4 regions of the Arthrobacter sp. 01T419 genome follow, and region 1 is predicted to be linked to each of the others. Evidence: riboswitches for the same ligand, from Rfam matches in the RefSeq annotation. Region 1 holds a riboswitch; each other region holds the start of a gene.
What was found. Region 1 has a riboswitch for thiamine pyrophosphate ahead of thiO (glycine oxidase ThiO). Riboswitches for the same ligand answer to the same signal wherever they lie in the genome.
Positions count from the first base shown of each region.

Region 2: linked by a shared signal. The riboswitch ahead of thiC (phosphomethylpyrimidine synthase ThiC) and the one ahead of thiO (glycine oxidase ThiO) in region 1 are both predicted to bind thiamine pyrophosphate.
Region 3: linked by a shared signal. The riboswitch ahead of AC1DLO_RS15595 (bifunctional hydroxymethylpyrimidine kinase/phosphomethylpyrimidine kinase) and the one ahead of thiO (glycine oxidase ThiO) in region 1 are both predicted to bind thiamine pyrophosphate.
Region 4: linked by a shared signal. The riboswitch ahead of AC1DLO_RS19620 (ECF transporter S component) and the one ahead of thiO (glycine oxidase ThiO) in region 1 are both predicted to bind thiamine pyrophosphate.

Region 1 is NZ_JBFTQF010000001.1:628,667-630,861, forward strand. It holds gene thiO (glycine oxidase ThiO) at 1-860, opposite strand, end outside; TPP riboswitch at 852-971, opposite strand; gene thiE (thiamine phosphate synthase) at 998-1,687, shown strand; gene AC1DLO_RS02945 (RNB domain-containing ribonuclease) at 1,725-2,195, shown strand, end outside.
Region 2 is NZ_JBFTQF010000001.1:18,741-20,935, reverse strand. It holds gene thiC (phosphomethylpyrimidine synthase ThiC) at 1-1,215, opposite strand, end outside; TPP riboswitch at 1,211-1,318, opposite strand; gene AC1DLO_RS00115 (amidohydrolase family protein) at 1,428-2,195, shown strand, end outside.
Region 3 is NZ_JBFTQF010000010.1:118,398-120,592, reverse strand. It holds gene AC1DLO_RS15595 (bifunctional hydroxymethylpyrimidine kinase/phosphomethylpyrimidine kinase) at 1-992, opposite strand, end outside; TPP riboswitch at 984-1,080, opposite strand; gene AC1DLO_RS15590 (Rne/Rng family ribonuclease) at 1,241-2,195, opposite strand, start outside.
Region 4 is NZ_JBFTQF010000017.1:60,223-62,417, forward strand. It holds gene AC1DLO_RS19615 (NUDIX hydrolase) at 35-826, opposite strand; TPP riboswitch at 1,021-1,157, shown strand; gene AC1DLO_RS19620 (ECF transporter S component) at 1,233-1,865, shown strand; gene AC1DLO_RS19625 (ABC transporter ATP-binding protein) at 1,865-2,195, shown strand, end outside.

The sequences.
Region 1 (2,195 bases):
ACGATATATACGGGCACTCCGCGCACCATTCCTCGTACGGTGGCGGTAACCAGGGGTTGCAGGTGGTCCGAGACGCGGAGCCGCAGTATGTCGCCATACACCGGACGCAACGGGAGCGACAGGCCATCCGGCAGTCCGTTCAACCGGGCGGCGTGCAGCCCGTTGGCAACCACTGTTTCCGTGGCGAGCACTTTGATGCCTGAGTCCAGCAAAGCCCCGACGACGCGCCCGTCCTCCCACAGGAGGCCAGCCGCAGTGTCCTGGACCGCAAAACCGCCTTCGACTCCCGGAATCCAACTGGAATCGCCGGGCTGGTGGCCTGCCAGCGCGCCCAGAATCGCGGCTGAAAGCCGGCGCGGATCCACTTGGTGGTCGCCTGGGATGTGGAAGGCGCAGGAAATTTGCGGGCTCAACAGAGGCTCGCGCTCCCGTGCCTCGCGTACCGGCACGGATTCCACCACCAGGCCGTTGGCCAACTGGACGTCCCGGAGGTCGGCGAGCGCCCGGCGGTCCGCAGCGTCCGCGCCGACGGCGAGGGTCGGCGTCGTGCGGTATCCCGTGCTGCTTCGGGTACTTGAGCCGGTCACATTGCGTTCGAAGTCCGGCCACATTGCCGACGATTCGAGCATGAGTTCCAGGAGGTCCTCTTCCTGGTAATGCAGTTCGCTGACGGGCGCCAACATGCCCGCTGCCGCGAAGGTAGCGCCGCTGGCCGGTGCGGGATCGATCAGAACAACCGAGCGGCCGGATCTCCGGGCTTCCCACGCAATGCCGAGGCCAATGACACCGCCACCGATCACCGCCACATCCGCGTGCAGAGGCTCGTGCAGGGGTTCGTGTTGAGTGTTTACTTCGTCCATGGGGTCCTTCCCTACGCCGGTACTAGCCGGATCAGGTCAAGCGGTCGGCGCTGAAGCCCTCTCAGCCGCGCGGCGATTGTGACTGCCGCCGCAGCTCCCGCGGTACCAGCCCAGTTTAGAGGAACTACTCTGTTTCCATGACCCAGCATGATGTCCACACCACTGCCCGCCTGTACCTATGCACCGACGCCCGCAAGCAGCAGGGCGACTTTGAGCAGTTTGTCGATGCCGCGTTCGAGGGCGGCGTGGACATCATCCAGCTGCGGGACAAGACCATTGAGGCGGCCGAGGAACTGGAGCTGCTGGAGGTCCTGCATTCCGTGGCGCACCGTCACGGCCGTCTCTGGGCCGTCAACGACCGAGCGGACGTGGCATCCCTCTCGGGCGCTCCGGTGTTCCATATCGGCCAGAAGGACATTCCGCTGCGCTCGGCGCGGAAGCTGCTCCACGACCCCACCATCATCGGTCTCTCCACGCACACCCCAGAACAAATTGACGCTGCCATCGCCGCTTCGCCTGGCCGCAGCGGACTGGACTACTTCTGTGTCGGACCGGTATGGGCAACCCCCACCAAGCCGGGGCGCTCCGCCGTCGGACTCGACTTGGTGAAGTACGCCGCCAACGCCGTAAAGAAGGCAGACGAAGAGACGGTGGGCGGCGTTGTGCTCCCTTGGTTTGCGATCGGCGGCATCGATCTGAGCAACGTTGAGGAAGTGGTGCGAGCCGGTGCCAGCCGCATCGTCGTGGTGCGGGCCATCACTGACGCAGAGGATCCGACGGCGGCTGCCCAGGCACTCCTGGCTGCCCTGGACGCTGCGGCGGCCTAGCAAGACTCCACGGGATTTTGGCGTTACCCTGACTTTCGTGTCACATCAGCGGATAGCCCCGAATGTCAGTGAAACGCCGAACACGCTCGCAGAGGCGCTCGCGGCGCTTCGAACTGAGCTTGAGCTGCCCGCTGGCTATCCCCTCGACGCGCTGCGCGACGCCGAAGCTGCGGTTTCCGGCCATGCGCTGCCGACGCAGGACCGCACGGACATTCCGTTCATCACGATCGATCCGGCATCTTCCACGGACCTCGACCAAGCCCTTTTCATTGAGCGATCCGGCGATGGTTACCGGGTTCTCTACGCGATCTCCGACGTGCCCTCTTTTGTGACTCCGGGAGGGGCGCTCGACGCCGAGACCCGCCACCGCGGGCAAACGTACTATGCCCCCGATGGGCGTATACCGCTGCACCCCGAGATCATCAGCGAGCGCGCGGCAAGCCTGCTGGCTGGCCAGACCTGCGGCGCGTTCGTATGGGACTTCGAGCTCGACGCCGACGCGGAGTTC
Region 2 (2,195 bases), 610 kb from region 1:
CACGTTCTCCCGCACCAAGTGGAACGGAATGTGGCCCGGCCCTTCGACCATGACCTGCACGTCAAACTCCCAGGCCCGCATGGTCAGTTCGGCCAAGGTGTCCAGCTCGGCGAACTGTGCGGCGTCGTTGGCGTCCGCCGTCGCTCCCGGGCGCAGTCCGTCGCCGAGAGAGAAGGCGACGTCGTACTTGGCGAAGATTTCGCAGAGTTCGTCGAAGTGGGTGTACAAGAAGTTTTCCTCGTGGTGGGCCAGGCACCAGCCCGCCATGATGGAGCCGCCGCGGGAAACGATGCCGGTCACGCGGTTGGCGGTGAGCGGCACGTACCGCAGCAGCACGCCGGCGTGGATGGTCATGTAGTCCACACCCTGCTCGCACTGTTCAATGACGGTGTCGCGGAAAATTTCCCACGTGAGTTTGTTGGCTTCGCCGTTGACCTTCTCCAGCGCCTGGTAGATGGGCACGGTGCCGATCGGCACGGGGGAGTTGCGGATGATCCATTCGCGGGTGGTGTGGATGTCGTCGCCCGTGGACAGGTCCATGACCGTGTCTGCGCCCCATTGCGTGGCCCACTGCAGCTTGTCCACTTCTTCGGCGATGGAACTGGTGACGGCCGAGTTGCCGATGTTGGCGTTGATCTTCACCAGGAAGGCCTTGCCGATGATCATCGGCTCGGATTCCGGGTGGTTGATGTTGTTGGGAATGATGGCCCGGCCGGCGGCGACTTCGCTGCGGACCAGTTCAACATCGCAGTTTTCGCGAAGTGCCACGAACTGCATCTCGGGCGTCACCATGCCCTGCTTGGCATAGTGCATCTGGGTGACAGTCTTGCCTTCGACGGCGCGGCGGGGCACCGGCTGTGCGCCCTTCCACTCCGCGGAGGCGGCGCCGCGGCGCACGGCCGACTTGCCGTCGTCGAGCAGGTTCCGTTCACGTCCGCTATATGCCTCGGTGTCGCCGCGCGCTTCGATCCACTCGCTGCGGAACGGCTCAAGGCCGACCACCGGATCACTCCCGGGCCCCGCGGTACGGTACACCTGGAAGGGCGCATTCGCCTCGCCGTTGGGGGACGGTTCCAGGGCGATTTCCGTGACCGGTACCCGGATTCCCGCCTCGGCATCCTCCAGGAACGCGAGGGAATGCGACTTGAGGGATTGGGTCACTTCCTGCGCTGATCCGTTTTGGGTAGGGCTCAGCTGTGTTTCTTTGGTACTCAAAGGATTACTCACTTCCTTCGCCGGCATTACCCGGACAGGTTCAACGGTCGCAGGCTGCATCAGCCCGATCTCAGCCCTTGCAAGGGCCCCCGTGTGGTCGTAGACGAAGCTACCACAGCCGTTGGTACCTACGACAGATGTGACTTAGGACAGATGTGACCCAGGACAGATGTGACCGAGCAGGCGATCGCGCCGGAGTTTAGTGTGGAAGCATGCCAGAAATCATCGAGTTCAGCGGCACCGTCCTCACAGGGCCCAGGGACGAACGGCGCGGGCTCTGGTCGGTCGACGGACGGCTGACCTTTCTGCGGCCTGCTGCCGCGCCGAGCGTTGTCCTGGACGGATGGGTGCTCCCCGGCCTTGTCGACGCCCACTGCCATGTTGGACTGGGAAAGGGCGGAGCTGTTGACGAGGAGACCGCGCGCCTTCAGGCAATGGCGGACCGGAACGCCGGGACACTTTTGATCCGCGACGCCGGCTCCGCAAGTGACACACGCTGGCTGCAGCGCCGGACGGACATGCCGAGGATCATCCGCGCGGGCCGGCACATCGCCAGGCAGCGCCGGTACATCCCCGGGCTGGCAGAGGAAGTCGAGCCGGAAGATCTGGTGGAGGCCGTACGCAAGCAGGCCCGGTCCGGAGACGGTTGGGTCAAGATCGTAGGAGACTGGATCGACCGCTCGCTCGGGGACTTGGGTCCGTCCTTTCCGGCCGCCAGCGTCAAGGACGCCGTCTCAGCCGCGCACGACGAGGGAGCTCGGGTGACGGCCCATTGCTTCGCCGAAGGAACTATCGACGACATGCTCGACGCCGGCATCGACTGCATCGAGCACGCCACCGGCCTCCTGCCGCATCACATTCCGCGGTTGCTCGACCAGGGGGTGCCGATTGTCCCGACGCTCATCAACATTGCTACCTTCCCGGTCATCGCCAAGCAGGCTGAGACAAAGTTCCCGCGCTACGCCACCCATATGACCGAG
Region 3 (2,195 bases), on a different contig from region 1:
TAATAGGCAAATTGCCCTTCGCCGAGCGCGCCGGACTGCAGGTCCCGGATGAAGACCAGGCCATAGATGGCCTCGAGCTCCGTTTGGGCGGCGTCCCACATCCTGGCGGCGAAAGCACCCGGCTGGAGGGCGTTCTGGTGCGCATGGAAGTGGTGGATCGGCCCGTTGCCGTTCCCCACTTCCAGCACTCCGGACTGGGTCAGCGCCTCCTGGAGCCAGGGCTTCACAACGTGCAGGGCCGACTCCCAATCGCCAAGCCGCGCCTTGGCCGTCGCCATCGCCGAGGACAGCGAACATCCTGTGCCATGGCTGTTGCGGGTCTCCACCCTGGGGCCGGCAAATTCCACTACGTCCTGGCTGAGGAGTCCTCCGGTGTTGACCAGCGCGTCCGGGCAGCTGGTTCCCTGCAGATGGCCGCCCTTCACCAAAACGGTGTTTCCGCAGGCTGCGGCCAAGCGCTTGCCCTGCTCCAGCGCCGATGCCCAGTCAGTGGCCTCAGGTTCGCCGAGCAGCACGGCCAATTCGGGAAGGTTGGGGGTAATCAAGTCAGCGAGGGGCAGGAGTTCCCGCAACGCGGTTTCAGCTGACTCCGCCAGGAGCCGGTCGCCGCTCGTGGCAATCATCACCGGGTCCAAAACCACGATGGCGGGGCGAACCTCGCCGAGCCAGCGGCGGACCTCGTCGATGACCGCGGCGTCGCCGAGCATGCCGATTTTGACGGCGTCGACAGCGATGTCCTCGCTGATGGCGTCCAGCTGCTGGCGTAGGAACTCCACGGGAGGCACGTGAACGGCAGTGACTCCCTGCGTGTTCTGTACCGTGAGCGCCGTGATGACCGCCATGCCGTAGCCGCCGTTGGCTGCGATGCTCTTCAGATCGGCTTGGATCCCGGCACCGCCCGAAGGATCGGAACCGGCAATGCTGAGGACCCTGGGAACGGCGCGGCGGACGGTATTGAGCGGGTAGACAGCTGAATGCGCTGGAACAGTCATGCGAGACATCCCTTCGCCGGTGCTAACCGGACAGGTTCAACGGGTCTGGTCTCAGCCGGCTTGGTGCGCGGCACCCCGTGTCAGTCCCCTAGCTTAACCCGGATCACTCCTGCACTAGTGAAATGGACCGGTCATAATGTCTGGCGAAATCGATTACTGGACCGGAGGCTTCAGCGGTCCGGGAACGCCGAAGCCCCGGCACCTTCCATTGGAGTAGAAGGTGCCGGGGCTTCGGACAGGGACTGTTTCTAGAGCTCGGACTTGGGGACGCCGACACCGAGGATGATCGGCTCGGCTGCTGTAGTCGTTTTGGCTGGGGCAGCGGCTGGCGCCTTAGCCTCGTGCGCAGTTCCACCCGAGGCAGCCGCGGCGACCTCGTGGTGCTCCACGTTGGTGGCGTTGGCAGCACCCTGTGCCCGGCTGGCACTACGGTTGCGCCGGCCACGGCGCCCGCGCGTTCCGGACTCCGGGGATTCCCCGGCTTCCCCGGCGGACAGCCCTGCCGGAGATTCCTGGGTTCCCGTCGCCTTCGCCTCGGTATCAGGAGCCTCGCCGAGGCCCGCAAACGCCTGTGCCAACAGATCCAGGCTCATGGCAGGCGCCCCATTCGCCGGCTCTTCGTGGTGAACGAAGGGCAACGCGACCTCTTCGCCGCCGAACCGCAGCACCGGCTTAGAGCGCTCCTCAGTAACTGAACCGGAGGCCTCCTTGGCGACAGCTGCGATCACGGGAGCCTGAACGGGAGCTGCCTCGGCCGCGGGGGCAGCTCCGGCCTCGGGCGTGCCTGCCAACGATTCCGCGGCGTGGTGGAGCTCGTCGTCGTGCAAGTGGGCGGCGTGGGCCGCGGCGGCGATGGTGGCAAGTGCTGCGCGGGTGGCTGCCTGGCGGCTTGGATCAGTGGATTCCACGGTGTGGACCGGCACAGGAGGGGTGATCGGGAGCTCAGTGGTCCCTTGCCCCGCGCCCCTGCCACGGCGGCGCTTGCGCTGCTCCGGACGGGTGGCCGGCTGTGATTCGGTACGCGGGTGGTGATGCTCGGCGGCCACAACGTTGGCCCGACGGTGCTCCACTGGCTCGTCATGGGTGACGATTCCGCGTCCCGCACACGTTTCGCACTGCTCGCCGAAGACCTCAAGCAGGCCGGTGCCCATGCGCTTGCGGGTCATCTGGACTAGGCCAAGAGAGGTCACTTCGGCAACTTGG
Region 4 (2,195 bases), on a different contig from region 1:
GGACCATCCCCAGCCTAACCCCACTTCAGGACAGTTACGGAGCAACGGACGGGGGTTGGCGCCTGAGCCGGAAGAACTCCTGCAAGGCCCCGGGCTCCGGCCGCACGGGAAAGATGTCACGCTCTTCAGCCAACACAGCCTCCACCGTGCCGAGAGCGAGCAGTTCATCCAGCAGGACCAAGGTGGGCGGCATGAGCTTGAGGGTCCCCGCGGCCTCGGCATCAAGAATTCCGCGGACCGGCATCCATAGTGATGACGATGCCTCCGTAGTCTGGTGCTGTGGCTCGGCCCCGGCTGAAGGGCAGGCAACATAGAAGTACGTGTCGAAGCGCTTGGGCTGGTCCTCCGGAGTGACCCAGTTGGCCCACGGGCGAAGGGTTCCGGCGTCGAGCTTTAGCCCGGCCTCTTCGGACACCTCACGTTGCGCGGCCGCCAGCACCCGGCCGGCGTTATGCCGGGCCGATGCGGGCTCGACGGCGATGCTGCTCCGGTGCCATGCGGCCGCGTGCCGCTCGACGACGTCGTCCGCGAAGTCCCAGCCGGTGCTGTCCACGTTGTCCACTCGGCCGCCGGGGAAAACGACCATGCCCGCGGCGAAATCCATCGTGGACACCCGGTGCTGGACGAAGACTTCCAGGCCGCTCGCGGCACCTTGGGAAGCCACCCGGCCGTCAGGACCGGCGGAAGCGCCAGGGCCGGCCGAAGCGTCAGGGCCGGCCGGACCGTCAGTGCTCCCGGGAAGGGGAGCGTCGCGGACCAGGATCACGCTCGCGGCGAGCCTTGGTTCGGACACCGTGGTGCTGTTCGCTTCGCCTATGCCTGCCAAGACCGCTCCTTTGCCAGCTTGCTGCGATGGATTCTGCTGGATCATTCTCCCAGTTCCGGCGCCCGTCCGCGCCACCGCAGGCCTGCGTGCGCTGAGACCACGAATGATCCAGCAGAATCCTTCGTTTCCGACTTTTGTGACCGTCCCGACAACCCTGCCAAGGTGTAAACTGAACCACGCCCAAAAGGGTGGATTGATAACGACAGGGGAGCGCCGCCGTCGGGCTCGCAGCAATGCGGCACGGAGGACGGGCGCTGAGAGTGCGGACAACCGCAGACCCTCGAACCTGATCCGGCTAGTACCGGCGCAAGGGAGTCGAGTTCTCATAGTGTCCGGAACCGGTGCGGCGGAGGCCGCTCGGAGGCAAGCCGAAACACTTTCCCCTCCTGTTCCTCAGGAGGACAAAATGACTGGTATTTCTGCAAAGCCGGGCATCACCAAGCCCGGTTACAACTGGCGTGTCGTGGACATCGTGGTGGCGGCTTTGATCTCCATCGCCGGCGGCGTGATCTTCTGGGCGTGGGACCAGATGGCTGCTCTCGTCTCGACGCCGATGACCGCCGCATACCCGCCGGTGACCGGCATCATTGCTGGCGGCTGGATGATTCCAGCTGTGCTGGGCATGCTCATTATCCGCAAGCCCGGTGCGGCAATTTTCTGTGAGACCGTCGCCGCCACCAGCGAACTCATCATGGGTTCCCAGTACGGCACCACCGTGTTGATGTCCGGACTCCTCCAGGGACTCGGTGCAGAGCTCATCTTCTTGGCATTCATGTACAAGAAGTTCAACCTGCCTGCGTCCCTGCTGGCCGGTGCCGGTGCGGGCCTGTTCTGCGGCTTGAACGATTCCTTCCTGCCGTGGGGCTGGAACATCGCCTACGAAGCCGTCGACAAGCTCGCTTACATCGCGTTCTGCACGGTTTCCGGTGCCGTCATTGCCGGCGCTCTGGCCTGGATCGCCACCCGCGGCCTGGCCAAAACTGGCGTCCTGAGCGCGTTCGCGTCCCGCAAGGCCGCTTCGGAGCCCGTCTTTTCCTGATGCCCAGTCCTGATTCCGGCACCTCCGCTGTGGTGCGACCCGCCGCAATTTCCGCGCAAGGCTGGGGCTGGCGGCACGCGGGCCGCGCCACGCAGGCCATCCACGCTCTGGACCTGAACATTCGTCCGGGAGAGCGTGTGCTGCTGCTTGGCCCGTCGGGCGCAGGCAAGTCGACGCTCCTGCATGCCCTGGCGGGCGTGCTGGGCGAGGAAGGCGACGACGCCGACGAGACCGGCTCATTGCTGGTGGACGGCGTTTCGCCGAGGGCCCAGCGGGGCCGTGCCGGGCTCATGCAGCAAGATCCCGAGACCCAGGTGGTGCTTTCGCGAC